3 regions of the Sinobacterium caligoides genome follow, and region 2 is predicted to be linked to each of the others. Evidence: predicted binding sites of a transcription regulator. Region 2 holds the regulator's gene; each other region holds the start of a gene.
The links. Region 2 encodes sigma-54, which starts transcription at its own class of promoters, with help from an activator protein. Its sites were predicted from a motif close to TGGCACANNNNTTGCNNT; they were not measured.
Positions count from the first base shown of each region.

Region 1: the regulator sigma-54 is predicted to act here: its motif matches at 2,070-2,087, upstream of EDC56_RS14010 (VPLPA-CTERM sorting domain-containing protein).
Region 3: the regulator sigma-54 is predicted to act here: its motif matches at 4,750-4,767, upstream of nirB (nitrite reductase large subunit NirB).

Region 1 is NZ_RKHR01000005.1:392,352-399,387, forward strand. Features, by position in the region: gene EDC56_RS14005 (VPLPA-CTERM sorting domain-containing protein) at 83-874, opposite strand; gene EDC56_RS14010 (VPLPA-CTERM sorting domain-containing protein) at 1,143-2,000, opposite strand; gene EDC56_RS14015 (hypothetical protein) at 2,363-3,592, shown strand; gene EDC56_RS14020 (hypothetical protein) at 3,625-4,485, shown strand; gene EDC56_RS14025 (hypothetical protein) at 4,507-4,875, shown strand; gene EDC56_RS14030 (outer membrane beta-barrel protein) at 4,966-5,637, opposite strand; gene EDC56_RS14035 (diacylglycerol kinase) at 6,636-7,019, shown strand.
Region 2 is NZ_RKHR01000001.1:16,304-23,339, reverse strand. Features, by position in the region: gene EDC56_RS00145 (HAD family hydrolase) at 1-120, shown strand, start outside; gene cysE (serine O-acetyltransferase) at 113-889, shown strand; gene yjgA (ribosome biogenesis factor YjgA) at 886-1,392, opposite strand; gene mgtE (magnesium transporter) at 1,454-2,812, opposite strand; gene EDC56_RS00125 (HPr family phosphocarrier protein) at 2,969-3,238, opposite strand; gene rapZ (RNase adapter RapZ) at 3,265-4,119, opposite strand; gene ptsN (PTS IIA-like nitrogen regulatory protein PtsN) at 4,175-4,636, opposite strand; gene hpf (ribosome hibernation-promoting factor, HPF/YfiA family) at 4,658-4,960, opposite strand; gene EDC56_RS00105 (RNA polymerase factor sigma-54) at 5,110-6,624, opposite strand; gene lptB (LPS export ABC transporter ATP-binding protein) at 6,882-7,036, opposite strand, start outside.
Region 3 is NZ_RKHR01000004.1:490,875-497,910, forward strand. Features, by position in the region: gene EDC56_RS08965 (LysR family transcriptional regulator) at 1-60, shown strand, start outside; gene EDC56_RS08970 (SGNH/GDSL hydrolase family protein) at 248-1,837, shown strand; gene EDC56_RS08980 (MarC family protein) at 2,127-2,750, shown strand; gene EDC56_RS08985 (bifunctional protein-serine/threonine kinase/phosphatase) at 2,777-4,507, opposite strand; gene nirB (nitrite reductase large subunit NirB) at 4,811-7,036, shown strand, end outside.

The DNA.
Region 1 (7,036 bases), on a different contig from region 2:
CCGCCCAAAAAAATGCCCGCCGCCGCTGTTAAGCGACGACGGGCATCAATAGGAGTAAGGAGAGAGTTAGCTATTACTTGCCTCAGGCAACCTTACGGGCTTTGCGGCGCGAGACAAAACCAAGGCCGGCAATGGCTGAACCGAATAACCAAACGGCGCCGGGGAGCGGCACAGACGAGACTTCATCTGCAGGGCCTGGGAAGTATTCATAGTAGTGGTCGTCATCATGAATAAGAGTGTAGAGTGAATAGCTTGTCGTTGTGACCCCTGAATTCATTCCTGTTCTAACGTCATAGGTTTCTAATGTGATATCGATCAGATCGTATAGGCCAAAGTCGACACTCTCTCTATAGTTAAAAGTAAGGTCCAGCTTTACGCCGTCAATGCTCGGCCCACTTAATTCGCTACATGCATCCAACCACTCCGGGTCTGACTGACAGCCATAGCCACCGGCAAAACTTGCCACATCATTACCATCATTCAGCACTTCCCCTGAGCGATAGGTATAAACAAACGTATCATTATCATCGTCGACTACGGCCTCAGTGTACTCCGCGAAAGGCTCGAAGGTGTAACCACTACCGGCCTCATAACGATGATGAATCGTTGTGGTGAAACCTGCGATCTGGTACGTCTCCTGGATATGAAGCGGCACTACATGGGTTAACTCAAAACTATCGATCCCCCCAGCCACCAAAAAGTCGCCCTCCTCATTGATCGTCATATCGAGCTCACCATAGACAAACCGCTCACCAACCAGCTCTCCGGTTCCTTGCGCAGCCTCTACGCTATCAACCTGCATTATAAAAGGCAGGGTAAACGCCTGAGCATTCGCCGCCAAGCCGAGCAATGACACTAACAGTAGTTTTTTCATCGTATATTCCTTTATTTTTATCTTATTTGTAATATCACCATGCACATCTAACCATCACACTATATTTACAACGCAAGTACTAAGCCAACTGATAGAAAGCGCTCAATTCGGCTTATTAACTCTGGTATTTTTTAGCAGAAAACCACTAGCCTGTAAGCTTTATCGGCGTCGACAAAGGCGGATTAAAAAACTCAATATTCATCACTACAATTAACGAAAGAGAATATTGAGCGGATACCACCAAGAAATAAAGCGCTAAGAATTACGCTCAGGAGGCAATACGGTTTCTTCGGCGTGCAAGTATGCCGAAGCCTGCCAGAGCCGAGCTAAACAGCCACACTGCACCGGGGACCGGCACCTGCGATACAGGCAGGTTTTCACACATCTGCGACCAATTTATATCACAATCAACCACAATCCCCTGTGAAGAAGGCTCGGATGGCGAAGGCGATGTTGTGGGCTCTAGCTCGTCAGCAATATCAGATATGGGTTGCGCTGACCCCCAGGCGACGAACGCTCCTGTACCGTAAAAAAAGCTTAACTTCTCTGAATAAGCGCCTCCTGTTGTAATATCAGTAAACACTAAAAAGTCCAATATTGTTGGTTCACTCTCCACCCAATGAACTAAAAGCACCAGTCCATAGGCGTCAATAGCCGTTCCTGAAACCCCCTCACAGCCCTCCACGGCCGCAGAACTTGACTGACAGTTATAACCTCCATCAAACGACGACATCTCACCACTATCAGCCCCGCCAGTAAAAGCAAGATAAGCAAAGCCGTCTAACTCCCCCTCATCTCTATCCTCGATATCAAAAGAGGTCGTGTTAAACGTATAGCGACTACCCTGTTCGTAGGTATGAGCAATATGGACCTGCTCATCACCCTGGAACGATTCTTCAACTGTCAACGCTTCAACATAAGTCATACTAAAGCTATTAATGCCAAAAAGTTCTCCCTCCCCTATATCCGTATCAATATCCAGTTCGGCAAAAATAGCCCCTTCATTCGCACTTATTGCCTCTCCTCCCTGGGTGATTACATCCAGCACCTGCATATCAAAAGTGATGATCTCTGCTTGAGCACTCGCCGCCAGAGAAATCATTGTCGCCATCAGTAGTTTTTTCATCGTATATTCCTTTATTTTTATAATCTATTCCATACAGACTCGCGATTTTGACTACTACGCCTGCTTTATAACGCAATTATTACGCCAACGGCACTCATTACACTGAGTAGTTAAATTGCCCGTCTTTGGCACAGGAAAAAGGACAATACTCTGTAAGTAATATCGGCAGTATAAATGCGATATTTGACTTTATTAAAAAGACAAACTACCGATTCAACAATGCGCTTCCCTGCACGCCCCCGCCTAACAACGAGTTATTCCATTACCCCCTAAACCCCCCTCAGATTAAGGGGCGCAGAATCGAGCGCCTCGCATACGCTTATGCCTTTCCGTTCACCCACGTTAAGAATCAAGGACGATTCATGGAACTTAATCAGGATAACTATACCTATCTGGCTTTAAATCATTGCGACATACAGCTCTCGCCCGCCGAGGTGCTGCAGCTGAATGCGCTGCCAATGATTCCCTTTAAACACTCCTTACATAACGACAACAATTTTGGTTATCAGATTTTTTTGTCGGGGTATTCGAACTCTGTTTTTGAAAGAGAGATGTCATCTGACTATGCAAACAACCTTGAAACAAGTATTGATCGACTAAAATCAGAACCCAGACCGAGCAACAGCCACACCCTTAAGGGCAGTACCGACACCTACAGTATAAACAGCAGTTACTACCGCATTGACTATCGTATCTATAGCGGTCAAATCACCATATTTAATATCCAACTCTCAAAGCGGTACCAAAATGAAAGAGACCGTCAGGAGAAAAACGGCCTCTACAGCGTCACAAAGAATCTTTCTGGCAATTGGCAGGTCGCGCGAAAAACCGATCAGGTGAAAACGGCATACGCCGCCGTCAATGGCCAATCAAACAACCTCGCCAAAGCCACCTGGCTGATGGGCAGCCACCTGGAGTTTGAGTTTGGTGATACCGTGCAGGAGTATTCACTGTTTCATAACCCCAGCGTCGGCGGCCCCGGCGATACTTGGGAGTCACTGCAGGATAAACTCGGCTTCACCACACCGGTGACCCAGGCCTTTGCTAAGGTCCTCGCCAACACACAACAAAACGGCCACAGCACCGATTGGCTAGTGCACAGCCAGGGCGCCATCATCTTCTCCGAGGCGGTGCGCTATCTGCTCAACGGCAATAGCAGCTCTGCCATCACCAGCCTCCAATTTAACGGCCTACGTCATCCGGAGCGGGGCAGCTTACTCGATAAACAGCGTGTCGCCCTGCACGGTAACGCCAACAACAACCTGCGCAGTGGCTTGCTGTTTAAACGTGCCGGGGTAGATGTCATCGCTATCCGCGCCCACGATTACGACCTGGTAAGCAATATCGTCGGTAAGAATACAGTCAATCCACGAAAGCTGTTAGGCTCTATCGTGTATGCTAACCATGTCTTTAACGGCTCTATCGCACAGAGCCCGCACACCACCACGCAGAGCATGGCTAGCTGGCAATTCAACATGGCTCACGGACCGGGCCGAGGGCGTAACCCCCTGCAGCAAGCCTTACATAACGGCCGCCAAGCCATCGACAACACCAAGGATACGGTGAAAGCCTTAACAAACTATCTGTCATGAACCCCTTACTTCACACATTACTGGTCATTGTTATGCTCTCTTTTATTCGTCAGGCCCTCGGCATGGGCAGCACCGCCCCTGCCCCACTCACCGCCCCACGTTATGTTGACCTTGGCGGCAACCAATTTCAGTTCGCGCTGCCGGAGGATTTCAGCCGCGATATGCCCGCAGAACCCCTGGTTACCCAGTTAAATGTTGACGATGCCAGCCGCTTTACGCCACCCAATCACGGCCTATTATTGCAACGCTGGTGGGATATCAAACAGCCAGGCTGGTTCGGCAAAAACCTCGGCACGATTATGCTATCGATCAACGTGCTACCAAAACCGCAGAACACAGAACAGCTGCTAGACGATAGCCCGTACGGTCTGCACGACCGGCTCGGCTTTATGCTGATGCTGAATCAAGTCCTCTACGAGCGCTACCCCGACAGCCGTATTTTTAAAGACGGTGAGCCCCCCCTGTACTCACCGTCAGCGTTCGTCTTCATGCTCGGCGCGAAGTTACAAAGCGGCTTTCGTAATCAAACCGCTAACCAGCAACAATGGACGCGTTATGATGTTTCCGGCCCGGAGGCTCTCATTATTGCCAATTACGCCATCCCGCTGACGCCAGGTTGTTTTTTAGAGGCATCGTTTCACTACAGCCCAAACCGTCATATTCCCCCGCGACTCTTTGGTGACATCGCCTTCGAGAAGATGCGTCCGGTGATCGAGAGTTTTGCCATCCAATACAAGGCAGATAACCCGATGCAGGCGGTGGTCGGCGGGCAATGGCTGGAGCAAACCCCGGACCAGGTGCTGCAACAGCACGAGACGGTCATCGGGCCGCGCCTGTTCGGCGAGCAGAGTTATCGTGGCATGCTTGAGCACCGAGCGCTGCTGCTAGAGTAATCACGCAGGCGTAATCGGTCTTTGTTCACTAAGCTTGTCAATGCCTCGCTGAGTGCCGACGCCGTCAAAGCGACACAGCAGGATGGTGCGAGGTGTATAATGGAAGGGACTAGCAGGCCGTTTGAGACAGGCGGCAGCGCACGGGGGTATACAACGATGATCAAGACACGCAGAGACACCGTTACCGAGGCCGACTATACCATTGTCGACTATGGCTGGGATGATCGCTTGGCGGGCAAGCGGGAGACAGACAACCCCTACCCGATCAATAACTGGAAGCACTACGATTGGGAAAAGGGTTGGAAGATGGCCGATATCACAGACGAGATCGACCATTATATGCACCCTGCCGCGCAGCCCAAGAAGCCATCACAGTCACCACCGGTGTGATGACTACAGCAGGTGGCCGGGCATATCGCCCGGCCCTAAGTCAGCTGTTTAGAACTTAAAACGAGCTGCCACTTAAAACGAACAAGCTATTTAGAACTTAAAACCAACAGAGAGTGCTAGATTGTCGATATCGTTTTTGACGCTCTGGTGACCAAAGTCGGCCTCCATGCTCGTCATGCTGTACTCGGCAGCCATGAAGAAGCGCTTGGTAAAGTCATACTGTAAGCCGACACCGTAGTACATCCCTACACCGCTATCACTCTCGGTATTGGTGGGGCCAAAGGCATGGATAATATCGATATCGTCGAAGCTAATGCTGGCGTTGATACCGGTCTCCTGCTTCATCGTCCAGTAAGAGGCACCGAGACGACCGTTAATCGATAGACGCTGCGTCAGTGGGTAGCTGCCTTTCACACCGGCATTCAGCGCTCTTGAGCTCAGCTTCTGCTCAACACCAATCTCCTGCTTCATGCCATGCACATCCAGCGCCATTGCACCGTAGCCCTGCTCTACACTGCCGTAATCCATATATGCCGCTTCAATAGCGAAGTAATCATTAAAAGCATAGGTACCGCGAATACCGTAGGAAAGGGCCTTATCGGATAAATCGAAATCCTCGGTTGCATCGACGGGTGGTCTATCCATGCTAACGCTCTGATCAGATGTACCCATCAATAGCTCAGCAGAGAAACCGCTGTCCGCCAGCGCAAGTGTAGGCAATGTAGTTGATAGCGCGAACAGACCCAAAAAAATCTTTTTCATGAAAACTTCCTCAAAAGCTCTCGTATTAATCCATGTCAATATCGAGAGATCAGCAGGCAACAAAAAATATTGCAGCCTAAGTCAATAAAATAAAGAGCGAAGAAAAACGTCTCAGGCTCTTTGATGGCCGCACGGTAATCGATCATTCGCGACTACACCAGCAATAAAAAGTTTCATAAACAAAACGTAACAAAGTCTATTTTGTGAAAAAATCTTTTATTAAAAAATCGAGTTCCAAAAGTAAAACAGCAAAGAAAAAACAAGCTTTACAAGATTAAACAACCGTCATCTTGGCTGTAACAGAGCCAGTTTGTGCACTCTAGCGTTGCTAACGTCCTCTTGCCAAAAACCTCACCCAAAAGTGTTAGGTGAATACATTGATTCACCAGCAGGCCAGCAGTGGCGGGGGCTCTAGACCTCAGGCAATAACGGCTGACATCAACAAGCCAGTGTGCCCCATCGTTTCATGACGGCGACAAACGTTTGCCCAGCACGATTATCCGTCACTTTTCGCCCGCACTAGCCGTCCAAAAACGCACTAACAAGGCGAAAAAATCCCTGCTTAGCTAGCGAAAAAAAATATTGATCCATGTAAAAAAATAACGCCCCTCGATTATCCCGAGCAAACGCAAAAAACAGCACCGCCACTTTTGTATCGAATATTTTAAAAACTCAACAAACATATAGGTATAAAAACGCATTCAGACTTTAGTGGCTATCGAGGATAATGCGCGACGCAAAAAAATGACGTAATACGCTGGCCACAACAGACGCTCAGAGTCATTGCTCACGACATCGCTAGACTGTCAGACGGGAACTAAACGCAGCACTTGCACACTAAGAGACAACAGCGATTATCGGTGCTCTCGCCCCCGCTCATGACAGCCTTTACTGCGTTCTCTGCAGCTGGTCTTTACAAGCGGTCTTTACGGCCGGCCTTTGCAAGCGGTCTTTACAACAAGCTTTAACAACCAGTCCTTTACGACAATAGGTAGATAATGAAAAGTAGCGGCACGTTTAATCTGCAACGCGTATTCAAGGCAGGCACTTACTCACTACAAGGTATCAAGGCTTGCTTCCAGCATGAGGCGGCGTTTCGCCAAGAAACGCTGCTTTGTGTCATTCTGATCCCGCTAGCGCTGTATATCGGCAAGGGACCGATGGATTATCTGCTAACCATCGGCAGCCTGCTGTTTGTGTTGCTGATCGAGATTCTTAACTCGGCGATCGAAGCCGTCGTCGACCGCATTGGCGACGAAGTACACGAGCTGTCTGGTCGCGCCAAAGACATGGGCTCTGCCGCCGTCACCATTGCTATCATCCTCGCTGCCCTCTGCTGGTGGGAAGTGATCAGCGCACACCTCTTCCCCGGCGGCTTCTAGCCAGCACAGCAGGTCAT
Region 2 (7,036 bases):
CAGGTTATTCATTTTGCCTGTCAGAGCGAGCAATACTCATCGCTGGCTAGTGCAGGGGTGTCTTCGATGGCACAATTACAGCAACAATTAACTAGGGCAGGGTTGGCTAGCAGTGAATAGTAATGAGGTTTGGCAGCATATTATTGATGAGGTCAGGGGGCATCGTTCGAGCGAGCCTTTGCTGGCGAGCTTTTATCATGCTGCGGTGCTTAACCATTCAGGACTTGATCAGGCGCTAGCTTACCAGCTGGCTATTCGGCTCGATAGTGAGACGGTGCCGGCGATGTTGATACGCGATGTGTGTAATGAGGCCTTTGCTGCGGATAAGGATATTATGCAGGCTGTATTGGCTGATCTATCTTCGTACCCGGAACGGGATGCTGCTTGCAAAGAGTATTCGATGCCTTTGTTGTACTTTAAAGGTTTTCAGGCGGTGCAGGCCTATCGAGTCAGTCATTGGTTGTGGCAGCAGGGGCGTGTGCCGCTGGCGCTCTATTTCCAGAATTGTATAGCCACAGTTTTTGATGTCGATATTCACCCAGCGGCGACGATAGGTTTTGGCTTAATGTTGGATCATGCGACTGGCCTCGTGATCGGTGAGACTGCTGTGGTTGGCAATAATGTCTCGATTTTGCATGAGGTTACCCTGGGTGGCTCTGGTTGTTCGCAGGGGGCTCGTCACCCAGTTGTGGGTGATGGCGTGTTGATTAGTGCGGGAGCGAAGGTCTTAGGTGGTGTGACTATTGGTGAAGGCGCTAAGATTGCAGCGGGGAGTGTCGTATTGAGTAGCGTGGCGGAGCACACTACCGTGGCAGGTGTGCCGGCAAAAGTCGTCGGTATACCGAGGACCGCGCAGCCGGCCCTGTCGATGAACCACGATATAAGTTAGCGCTCGCTTTCGAGTTCTCGTAAATATTTGAATAGCTTGCGTGCGGCAGCGGGAGGCTTCTGTTCTTTGCTTTCCTTGGTGATTTGTCGCGTTAATTGACGCAAGTGCTGGCGGTCGGCACCGGGGTAGTTACTCAGTACCTCTTCTAAAGCAGGCAGCCCCTCTGCGACGACTTTGTCACGCATTGCTTCAACCCGGCGAAAGCGGTGTGCTAGTTCTAGCTGTCCACGATCGATCTTATCTAGCGCCTCAATGATTGGCTCGATGTCGATGGTTCGCAGCACTTTGCCGGTGTAGGCAATTTGACGTCGAAGCGCCTCTCGGCTCTTGATGCGGTGAGCCGTGGCTATGGCGTCGATTAACTTTTCATTGAGCGGGATTCTGGCTCGCTCGGCTTTAGGCAGTTCGACTAGCCTCTGAGCGATTTTTTGTAGCTCGTGCATCTCGCGCTTGATTTGGCTTTTTGAAGGTCCATCGTATTCGAATTCTTGCTCGTCACTCATGAGTTGTCTCTTTTTTAACTGTAACGCTCGTTATATTTACGCTGTTTGGGGGCTTTAACCGTTAGGTTAAAAATACGGTCGCTAGACCGAGAAAGGAGAAGAAGCCCACGGCATCAGTAATGGTGGTTAGGGCCATAGTGCCGGCTAAGGCGGGGTCTATCTTCATCGCTCTGAGGGCTACGGGAATTAACACCCCTGCCGTTGCTGCAGTCATTAAGTTGATGATCATAGCGCTAGCAATGATGGCTCCGATGATAATGTCATTAAACCATAAGCTAGCAACTAATGCGGCACAACTGGCCCAGAGTAGACCGTTACAGATAGCGACGCCCAACTCTCTGCTGAATAGCCAGTAGGTATTACTCTTGCCTATTTGCCCGAGGGCCATGCCTCGAATGATGATGGTGAGAGTTTGATTGCCGGCAACCCCCCCCATACTGGCGACAATAGGCATTAATACAGCAAGGGCGACAACTTTCTCGATGGTTTGCTCAAATAGGCCGATAACATTAGCGGAGAATAACGCCGTTAGTAGATTTAGGCCCAGCCAGAGTGCACGCTGCGGAAAGGTATTGCGTACGGTGGCGAAGGTGTCCGAATCTTCGTCAAGGCCGGCCATGCTCAATAGAGAGTGATCAGCGTCATCGCGGATAACGTCAACAACATCGTCGATGGTGATGCGGCCGAGGAGCTCGCCGTCTTCGTTGATGACGGGAGAAGATACCCAGTCATGACGCTCGAATAAGTTTGCCACTTCGGTGTCGGGAACGCTGGCGAGTATTGGTTCGATATCGGTTGCCATAATCTCACGGACGGTCATCGCTGGGTCGCTGGAGAGTAGCTTACTGATGGAAAGCTGCCCTAAGAAGCGGTCGTTGCGGTTGACAACAAAGATGGTATCGAATATTTCTGGGAGTTCTGGTAGCCGTCGGAGATAGCGCAATACGACATCTAGAGTGATGTCTGCCCTGACACTGATATTGTCAGTATTCATTAGGCCGCCGGCAGTATCTTCTTGATATGGAAGTATTTTTTCTACCCGTTGACGGTCTTGCGTATCCATCGCGAGCAGCACTTCTTGAATGATACGATCGGGAAGCTGCTGTAGTATGTCGGCAATATCGTCGGGCTCGAGACCATCGGTTAAGGCGATGAGCTCATCGGTATCCATGCCTTTAAGGAACTGCGCCTGTACGTCATCACCGAGTTCTTGTAGCACGTTACCCTCGCGCTCACTATCGAGTAAGCGCCATAGAACAGCACGTTGCCTGGGAGGGGAGGACTCGATAAGGTGGGCTATATCGGGGGACGAGAGGCTTTTAAGCAAGTGCCTAATACTCTGCAGAGCGCCCGTATCGACAGCGTCGGAGAGAGTGCGTAAGTGGTGCTGAGTTTGGGCTTGATCGTTTGCTTGCGGCATGCAGAATACTCGACGAAGAGAGGTGGGTAAGCGCTAGGCGTGACCTTTTCTGTTGGTGTATGTGTTTGCACGCGATTATGCAAGAAATGCTGTGTGACAACAATCTATTATCGCTGACACTCGTCAACAATGGTGTTTTTTACCGCCGCTGATGAACTATTCCTCCTCGTCAAAACGGTTGTTCACAAGGCGGCACAAGCTTTCTAGGGCATCGTTTTCATCTTCACCGTCGCACTGAATGATGATGCAGCAGCCTTTGGAGGCGGCCAGCATCATGACCGACATGATGCTTTTTCCATCGACACTGCGGCCATCTTTAGTCACTTGTATGCTGCAGGCGAAGTTCGTCGCCGTGGTAACCAGTTTCGCGGCGGCTCTGGCGTGTAGGCCTAATTTGTTGATGATCTCTACTTGTTGTTTAACCATGGCAGACTTATCGGCGTTTGAAGTTGTTATTCGAGTTCACGATGACGAATTTGTACATGATCAAAATGTTCCTCGAAGTGTTGGAAAAGTTTGTCTGCTAGGTAGACGCTACGATGTTGCCCTCCGGTACAGCCGATGGCGACGGTGGTGTAGGAGCGGTTGTTGGCGAGAAAGCGTGGCAGCCATCGCTCTAAGTAGGCGGTGATATCGTTGAGCATCTCATCGACATCTTGCTCCCCTTCGAGAAACTCTCTGACGCCGGCGTCTAAGCCAGTCTGGCTCCGCAGAGAGGTCACCCAATGCGGGTTAGGTAAACAGCGAAGATCGAAGATCATATCGGCGTAGGAGGGGCTGCCATGTTTGAAACCGAACGATTGGAACAGCACAGTCATCTGATTGTTACTTTGCTGGGCTACCTCCTTGTTAATGAAGTCGCGTAGCTCGTGATAGGTCAACTTGCTGGTATCAATGGTCAGATCAGCAATGTTGGCTATGGGTTGCAGCACTCGGCGTTCATTGATAATAGCTTCCTGTAGAGCCGTGTGTTGATTGCTCAAGGGGTGCTTTCTACGCGTCTCGCTAAAGCGCTGAATGAGGCGGCTATCAGCTGCATCGAGATAGATGATAGAAGTATCAAGCTCCTCTGGTATGGCTTTCATTACATGGGGAAACTCGGAGAGACTGTGAGAGTTGTTGCGGGCGTCAATGCAGACGGCCAACCTCTCGTGCTCAGGGGATGAGTTGGCATGCGTCTCGCTAATGAGTGCGGGTAGTAAGTAAGCAGGCAGGTTGTCGATGCAGAAGAAACCAGCGTCCTCTAGTACATTTAAGGCGGTGCTCTTTCCCGATCCAGAGCGGCCACTAATCACTACGAGTCTCATCTGCCTATGTCCTTTTTCTCATTTTCATTATGTTAAAGGCCGTTATTAATAAAGCCTAAGCGGAGGTGACGATATTAATGGCTGCGTCGAATAACTCTTGATTACTGCTGGCGTCACGGAGAGATTGGCAATAGTCTTGGTTGTTAAACTGTTCCGCAAGTAGAGAGAGCGCCTGTAGATGCTGATCGCAAGCCTCTTCCGGTACCAATAAAACAAAGAACAGATCGACGGGCTGATTATCAATTGCGTCGAAATCAATGGCTTGTTTTAGTTTAAAGAGGGCGCCAGTGATGGTAATGCAGTTGGGAACTCGACAGTGTGGGATTGCTATGCCATGCCCAATACCTGTGCTTCCGAGGCGCTCCCTAGCTTTTAAGCGCTGAAAAAGCTCCTCGGCATCGAACGCGCTAATGTCGTTACAGATAAACTCAGAAATAGTTTCGAGGAGTCGTTTCTTCGACGACCCAGGAGCATCACAATAAGTGCGCTCTACAGTAAGAATATTAGGCAGCTGCATAATGATCAATATCTAGAGTGGCTAACGGAGGCCGTGATTATTCGACGTGGATTTTTCTTTATACTTTAACAGTTGACGATCAAGCTTGTCGGCTAATAGATCAATGGCGGCATACATATTACCGCTCTCCGAAGAGGCGACAAGGCTGCTTCCAGTTACATGGAGGCTGGCGTCTGCTTTGTGCCGTGTTTTTTCTATCGATAAAGTAACGGATGAGGAGGTTATCAGATCTGAGTGACGATCTAAACGATCAAATTTACCGACAACGTAGTCATGTAGCGCGTTAGTAACTTCTAGGTGATGACCGCTGATGTTGATTTGCATATATATTCCTCTCTGTTGTATCGGTATAGCTGCATATCGGTATGCGACTTTGCTGAGCATTTTTGATTGCATGCGTTGTCGCTTGTTAATGGCTCACTCTAATTTTTTGTTATTTTTCGTCTATAAATTGTAGCTAACATATGCTGACTTTAAACCAGCTGTTTACGCTCGTTGGATGGAGGAATCATCATCGACTCGCGGTATTTGGCTATTGTTCTGCGTGCGACCTTGATTCCTTGTTCGGCAAGGAGTTTTGTTATTGCATTATCGCTCAATGGCTTACGTTGGTTTTCGGCGTTTATTAACTTCTTGATAATGGCGCGGATGGCGGTGGAGGAACACTCGCCACCGCTCTCTGTGCTGACGTGGCTAGAAAAGAAGTACTTGAGTTCGAAGATGCCGCGCGGTGTGTGCATGTACTTCTGAGTAGTGACTCGGGATATCGTCGACTCATGCATTTCGACAGCTTCAGCAATGTCCAGCAGCACCATAGGTTTCATGGCCTCCTCACCGTAGTCAAGGAAACCCTGCTGTAGTTCGACAATTTTGCTAGCCACTTTCATTAGTGTTTCATTACGACTTTGTAAGCTTTTTAACAGCCAGCGGGCCTCTTGTAGGTTGTCCTTAAGAAAGGTGTTGTCACTACTGCTATCGGCACGCTTAATCAGTGCGGCATAGTTTCCGTTGATACGTATGTTTGGTGAAACATCAGGGTTTAATTCTACTTGCCAGTGCTCAGCAGTTTTCCGCACGAAGACGTCCGGTACAATGTACTGGGTATCCTCCTCATTGATATAGTCACCAGGCCTAGGGTTAAGGCTTTGTATTAGTGCGATAACTACTTTTAACTGTGGCTCTTTTATCTTGGCACGACGCATCAGTTGGGCGAAGTCCCGATTACCCAATAAAGGAAGGTAATGAGTGATCACCTTCCTTGTTTCCGCCAACAAAGGGGTATCTTCCGGTAGTTGGTTCAGTTGTATTAATAGGCATTCTTTTAGGTCGTGTGAGGCAACGCCGGGGGGGTCAAATTGTTGTACGCGGTGGAGTACGGCCATCACCTCGTCAAGCTCTACCGGGGAGGCGAGGTCAAGCCCTGCGTGAATCTCCTCGGCGCTCAAAGAGAGCATGCCGGAAGGCTCTACGGCATCGATGACCGACATGGCAATAACTCGGTCGGTATCTGACATAGGGGTGAGATTGAGTTGCCAGAGTAGATGATCGTGAAGCGTTTCTGACTGGCTATTGCGTGAGTCAAAATCGAAGTCGTCTGTCGCGGTACCGGCACTACCGCCGGTGTTTTGATAGACATCATCCCACTGAGTGTCGACTGGCAAATCGGGAATGGTGTCCGGTTGAGACCAGTCGATATCGTCGTGGCTGGTATCTGCGCTAGGGTCTGTTGGCTCCGTTTTTTTATGTTCCTCTGTGCTCTGGCATGGTCCTTCTTGAGAGCTGTTTAAAGCCTCGAGGTTATTTTCGCTACTCAGCCCTCCCTGACTGTTATCATCTTCACTGATTTCGAGCATTGGGTTTGATTCAAGAGCTTGTTGAATCTCCTGCTGTAAGTCGAGTGTCGATAGTTGCAGCAGACGGATAGCCTGCTGTAACTGCGGGGTCATGGTGAGCTGTTGACCCATCTTTAATTGAAGTGACTGTTTCACTACGTCAGTGTCTCCTGAGCAGCCAGAATGAAAGAAAATAAGAAGCGGGCTGCCGTCGCGTTGTGTATCTGAGGACTGTGTCTGTTGCCAGGCGGGTGGTCGATGGCTGCTTAGGTGTAGAGGTTATTCGGCAGCCGGTGACGGTGATGTAACCCATAATAATACAGTCGTTTTTATAAGTATCCGCGGTCAGTTTAGCGAGCCTAGCTCTGGCAGGCAAACTTTAGGCCGGTTTTGTTGCTGCAGTTGTGCGCAACTTAGAGCTTGAACTGTTCACCTAGGTAGACTTTGCGAACCTGCTGATTGGCGAGTACTGCATCGGCATTGCCCTCAGCGATAATATAGCCTTCGCTGACAATATAGGCTTTATCGCAGATGTCGAGAGTTTCGCGTACATTATGATCGGTAATCA
Region 3 (7,036 bases), on a different contig from region 2:
ATCGAAGAAATATTGCATCGTTATTTCGATGACAATGACGGTTGCTTAGTCAACCAATGATCGCATTAAAGTCTTTCTTAGAGACTTTTTCTGCTGTGCATTTTTGCAGAAATAATCGGCTGAAACACCTAATTGTGCTGCGTCCACCTTGCTCTACACTGTGAATCAAGCTGGCCAACCGCCCCGGCGTTATGCCCAGCTGATAACAACAATAAGATCTCAACGTAGAACTCTACAAGGACCCATTATGCGCAATACCTCTCGGTTATTAACCACTACCGTCCTACTAACAGTTTCGCTTTGCTTCTCGCAGTCACACGCCGCACCGATCAATCTCGGTGTCATTGGTGACAGCGTTTCCGCTGAATACTATCTCGATGGTTACGACGACGGACTCATCAAATCTGATGTCGGCACCAGCTTCGACACCAGCCTATTCGCCCGCGATGACGTCTGCACCGACAGCAGCCTCGGCGACCTGCTCGACCTATTTATGGGGCTCGTTCCCATGTATACCGACTTCCCCGCACGCAGTTGGTTGCAAATCCTGCAACAACAGCGCCCGAATATGTTCAATTTCGGCCGCTATACCGACGATCCTGATTTCTTCGGTGAACCCCGCCTACGCGGCTACGAATACAACTTTGCCCGCGTCGGCGGCACTGTAGTCGCACCAGGGTTCAGCCAGCCGGAGATGGCCGTGCAAGTCGCCCAGATGTTACCGTATGCTCAACGCGGCGAGTTAGACGTGGTTTTCGTCAATATCGGCAGCAACGATTTTGCCGCCAGGGAGCTCAAGGGCGGCTCATTCTGTAACCAAGGGTGGCAAGACTTCCAAGGACAACTGGTCGAGCAAATGTTTAGCGGTATCGATCAGCTGATCAGCGCCGGCGTCAGTAAAATCATTATTGGCGAGCTCCCCCTCGGCACCGCCACTAGCACCAGCGAAACCAACGACATCATCCTCAGCCGCATCATCGAGACCAATGAGTTAATCAAGGCCGAAGCGGCACAGCGAAATCTACCGGTAATTGATGGTTACGCCTTCAGCCAGGACCCAAGCCGTATCGACGCCGAGGGCAATGTCTCGATTGGCGACTATATTATTCCCGTCGGCTCCAAGGGCAGCATGGACGATGCCATCGCCAGCGGTTATGCCGGTAACGGTGAACTCGGCAACTGCGCTTCAAACGGACGCTGCGGCACACTAAAGACCACACTGAAATTCTTCGCGACCGACGGTCTGCACCCCAACACCCCGATCCAAGGATTAATCGCCAACGAAGTGCTGCGTTCGCTCAATGAACGTTACGGATACAATATCGACCTGCTCAGTGATGCAGAAATCCTCGCCGCCGGTGGCACTTTTGAACCCGACAACTGGCTGCAGATTCGCCAAAAGGGTAACGACGATTGTCTCACCGTCAAGAGTAATCACGTCAACCTTACTGTCGCTGCCTGCGATGCCAGCAACCCACTGCAACAGTGGCAGATGAACAGACAAGGCGATCGCTACCAGATCAGCCTCCGCAACAACCCACTCGGCGCAACAGATGGTAGCTGTATTACCGAGAGTGGCCGCTACTTTACGCTGCAAAATTGCAACGATACAGCCAATCAACACTTCGACATTTATGGCGGTGACGAGAATAAGAATTGGTTTCTTAAGGCTGACTCACGCAACGCCTGTCTCTACCAGCACGATTGGTACAAGGGCGGTAAAGTCTTCGGCGGTACCGCTAACTGCGGCCTCTACTACAGCTGGAATTACATGCGCTGGGGCTTTGTTCGACAGGGTGTAGGCAGCCCTGTTACCCCCAGCTCATTACTGCCATAGCAGCATCGCCGACGCGGCCAAGGCCGCGCCGGCACGTTGATCAAACACCTCAAACCAACTCCCTCTGCCTATGAGCAGGCCAGCGTATCAATAGCGAACTCACCCGTGAAGCTGCCTCGCTGAGCCCCGCTCATTACGAACACTAAAGAAATTTCAAAACACTCGACTATCTTGCACGGGCAAGCGTGCGCTCTCATTAAGATGACAGCATTAATAGCAGATAAAGGCGCAACACTGTGATAGCTTTGGCTTAACATTCCGCTATCCACTACTGATCAGGCTGTCGACCATGGATCATCTATTCACACAATTTGTTACTGTCTTCCTCGGCTTCTTCGCCATCATGAACCCAATCGCCAACACCGCCGTATTCGTCGGGCTAACTAGTCAGCAAGACAGTAAGATGCAGGCCAAGATTGCCTTTAAGGCACTGCTGACCTCCTTTTTAATCATCATCGCCTTCGCCCTGCTCGGTAAGGCTATCTTCCAGCTATTCGGCATCACCCTGCCTGCCCTGCGCATCACCGGCGGCATACTGGTGTTCTTGATCGGTTATCAGATGCTACACGGTGAAAGCTCACGCCTGCATCAGCCAGGCGAGAGCGGTGATGATGATAGCGACATGGCCATCTCACCGCTGGCCGTGCCTATTTTAGCGGGACCAGGGACCATCGCTACCGCCATGAACTATTCCGCCACCGGCGGTTGGGAGGCCGGCATCATCACTGTCGCCACCTTTGCTTTACTCTGCACGATCACCTATTTGTGCTTCATTTTCGGTCAGCGCATCGTCGCCTTCATCGGCAAGGACGGTCTCAGCATCATCACTCGATTAATGGGACTGATCTTAGCTGTTATCGGCACGCAGATGCTAATTGAGGGTGTCTACGGCGCCGTCAAAGCTTTCTCATAAGTTTTAAAATGCAACTTTGGCGCGCATCAACCTAACCAAAAATACAGCGTCGCCAATTGCAAACACGCCAATACGCCCGCCGTCGCCTGCCAGAAACGCAGCGGGTTGCGTTCTATCCAGGCTGTCGAAACCTGCTTCATATACTTAGGATTGGGGTTAAACAGATCGTACTCAAACTCTGAGAGGTCCTGGTAACGTAGCTCTGGGCTGATACTCAGCGCCCGCTTCAAAGCGCCGTCCAACCATACCGGCACCAGCGGGTTATAGTGGAAGCAAGGCACGTACTCCAACGCCATAAACTGTTTTAAGGCCGTGCAGTTCGCTAGCTTGCCCTCGTACGGCTGCACCCCTGCCAACATTTCATAGCAGATCACCGCTACCGCAAATTGATCCGATAACGCACTCGGCTTGCGATTAAGTGTATATTCCGGCGCCGAGTAATGCAGCGTCCCCAGCGCCGCCTCACGCTGAATCGGCACTGCAATCTCGGCAATTCCGGCCACCAGGCAGGAGCCAAAATCGACAATTTTCACGCCGCCATCAGCATCAAGCAAGACATTATCGGGCTTGAGGTCCTGGTGCAGTGTATCTTTACGATGAATCGCCCTCACCCCGCGAATTAGTGAGCGCACAATTTCTCTCACCTCGTCGACTCGGGCATCGCCCTGCTGGTCCTTGATCCACTGACCAACCGTGCGCCCCTCGACATACTCGGTAAGATAGTAAAGACAGGTCTTCGGCGCATCGCGTTTGACGACCTTAACCACGTGCGGGTTATCGATGCGCGTGCCAATCCAGCTCTCCATGATAAAGCGCTCTATGTATGCCGTATCATCCTCAAAGTTGACCGAGGGTGTCTTCATACAATAGCGGGTATCTGTCTCCACATCGGTGACGATATAAAGCTGACTCTTATTGCTGGCGTGAATCTCACGCTCGATACGGTAGCCATCTAAAATCATCCCCGGCGACAAAAAGGGCGGGAAAGGCAGGTCGGTCAACCTGACATACATGTCGTTGGCATCCCCCTTCGGCAAGGCGTCGACACGCACAATTTGGCAGCTCAGATTATCAGTACTACCCAGTTCCAGCGCCAACCGAATCAACTCTGCACAGCGGGCTTCATACTCCTCGGTAGGTGCCTGCGCCGCCGCCAACAGTTCACGGTCTCTCAACACATCATGAATACCATCGGTGGTCAGAATGTAGACGTCCCCCTCCTCGATATCATGATGCATATAATCAACTTCGAGCCGTATATCGAGCCCCATAGCACGGGTCAAATAGGACTGCTCGGGGGTAATACGAGTGGCGTGATCTCTCGTGATCTGCTCAATATCCCCCCCTCGAACACGGTACACGCGGCTGTCACCGACATGGAATATATGGGCGACACGAGACTTCAACACCAAGACACTCAAGGTACTGACATAGCCCCTCTCTGCTCGAATAAAGCGCTGCCCCTGTCCATAGAGCCAACGATTAAGCGCAATCAGCACCTGCTGCGCGGACTTTTTAACCGACCAAGATTCCGGTGTTGCGTAATAATCGCCGAGGAAGTTGCGAATACAAGTCTCACTCGCTTCCTTGCCTGCCTCCGCTGCACTAACACCATCGGCAATGGCAATCACCGCACCTTTGGTTGTCAGGGAGACGTCTGCAGGAATGCAGATGCCGATACTGTCCTCATTCTGTGGCTTCACCCCGGCAGCGCTCTGCTGAGCCGCCGAGAGTGACAACTGGCCATCTAAATGCATCTTGAACACCTGCTTATTGTTATCGATGAGCACTAGCCTAACAAATGCTCTATCGTCTGCGCAGCCTAAAGTTGTTAAATCATTAAAGAGGCACAAGGAGGATACCCCTACAATATTTCGGGGCATCACCGCACCGCAATGGAGCACAATAAGCATCCCACCCCCTGTGTATCGTGAAATCGTCGCCCCAAGTTAGCTCACGAGCTCCACTTCAATAGCCTGAAGCTGGGATGATCAGGCGTTGGCACGAGCTTTGCTTTAGTAATAGAAAATAATTTATTTAACCAGACAGCAGGTTCCTCCATGAGTACTAAAATCAAACTCGTCTTGGTCGGTAACGGCCCCGTCGGACATCAGTTTCTAGAGACACTGGTCGATAATGGTAGCATTGGCAACTTTGATATCACCGTCTTTGGCGAAGAGCCCCGCGCCGCTTACGACCGCGTTCAGCTGACCAAATGGTTTGAGACCCGTACTGCTGAGCCTTTAAATATGGTGAGTGAAGGTTTCTATGAGAGCAATGCCATCACCTGCCACCACAATGCTGAAGTCACCGACATCGACCGCGACAATCAACAGGTCATCATCGCTGACGGTCAGAGCTTCCCCTACGACAAACTGATTCTCGCCACCGGCTCCTTCCCCTTCGTGCCCCCGGTACCTGGTCACGATCGCGAGAACTGCTTTGTCTACCGCACGATCGAAGACCTTGAGGCGATCACCGAGGCTTCTAAAAAGGCTTCTGTCGGCGTCGTCATCGGCGGTGGTCTGCTTGGCCTAGAAGCGGCAAAGGCACTAAAAGACTTAGATTTAAAAACACACGTCGTCGAGTTTGCTCCTCGCCTCATGGCGGTGCAGGTCGATGACAATGGCGGCAAGTTGCTGCGCCAAAAGATTGAAGATTTAGGCGTGGGCGTACACACCGAGAAAAACACCCAGAACATCGGTGATGGTGAAGAGTGCGTGCACAAGATGATCTTTGCCGATGACAGCGAGTTGGAGACGGACATCATCGTCTTCTCTGCCGGTATCCGCCCTCAGGACGCGCTGGCAAGATCCAGCGAGCTAGAGATCGGCCCCCGCGGCGGTATCGTTATCGACAACGACTGCCTGACCTCCGATAAAAACATCTACGCCATCGGCGAATGCGCTCTCTGGGAGGGTCGTATCTACGGTCTTATCGCGCCCGGTAATGACATGGCTCGCGTCGCTGCCGGCCATGTCAGCAGCAACGGAGAAGCTCAGTTTACCGGTGCCGATATGAGCACGAAGCTGAAGTTAATGGGGGTTGACGTCGCCTCGATCGGTGATGCCCACGCCAATACCCCTGGCAGTAAGTGCTATACCTACATCGACGAGCAGGCAGAAGTCTACAAGAAAATCGTTGTCAGCGAAGACGGCAAGCACCTACTCGGTAGCGTATTGATCGGTGACGCCGAAGACTACAGCAGCTTGCTACAGTACTCACTCAATAAGATTGAGCTGCCAGAAAACCCCGATAGCATGATCTTACCCAGCTACGACGGTAGCAGCGGCGTTGCCCTCGGTGCGGACGCCCTGCCCGACTCTGCACAGATCTGTTCCTGTAACAATGTTTCCAAAGGCGACATCAACGGCGTCGTACAGTCTGGTTGCTGCACCATTGGCGAAGTTAAAGACGCCACCAAAGCAGGGACGACCTGTGGCGGCTGTGTAGCCCTTGTCGGCCAAGTCATGAATGCCGAGCTTACCAAGCTTGGCGTCGAGGTGAACACCGACCTCTGCGAACACTTCGCCTACACCCGCCAAGAGATGTATCACCTGGTCCGCGTCGGCAAGATCAAAACTTTCGATGAGATGCTCGAAAAGCACGGCAAAGGCAAGGGCTGCGATATCTGTAAGCCGACCACTGCCTCAATCCTCGCCACCTGCTGGAATGATCACATTCTCGACGAGCCCCTCGGCGGCCTGCAGGATACCAACGATCGCTTCCTCGCTAACATGCAGAAAGACGGCACCTTCTCCGTCGTGCCGCGGATGCCTGGTGGTGAGGTCACCGCAGATGGTCTGATCGCCATCGGTCAAGTCGCCAAAGACTTCAACCTCTACACCAAGATCACCGGCGGCCAGCGTGTCGACCTATTTGGCGCCACCGCCGATCAACTGCCTCTCGTCTGGGAAAAGCTAATCGCCGCTGGCTTCGAATCGGGCCACGCCTACGGCAAGTCACTGCGTACCGTAAAATCTTGTGTGGGTTCCACCTGGTGCCGCTACGGCGTGCAGGATTCGATGGGACAGGCCATCGACATCGAGAACCGCTACAAGGGGCTACGCTCCCCGCACAAACTTAAGATGGCCGTCTCAGGCTGTACCCGTGAATGCGCAGAGGCACAGAGCAAAGACGTTGGCATCATCGCTACCGAGAAAGGTTGGAACATGTATGTCTGCGGCAACGGCGGCATGAAGCCACGTCACGCCGACCTGTTTGCCTCCGACCTCGATGATGAGACGCTGGTGAAGTACATCGACCGCTTCTTCATGTTCTACATC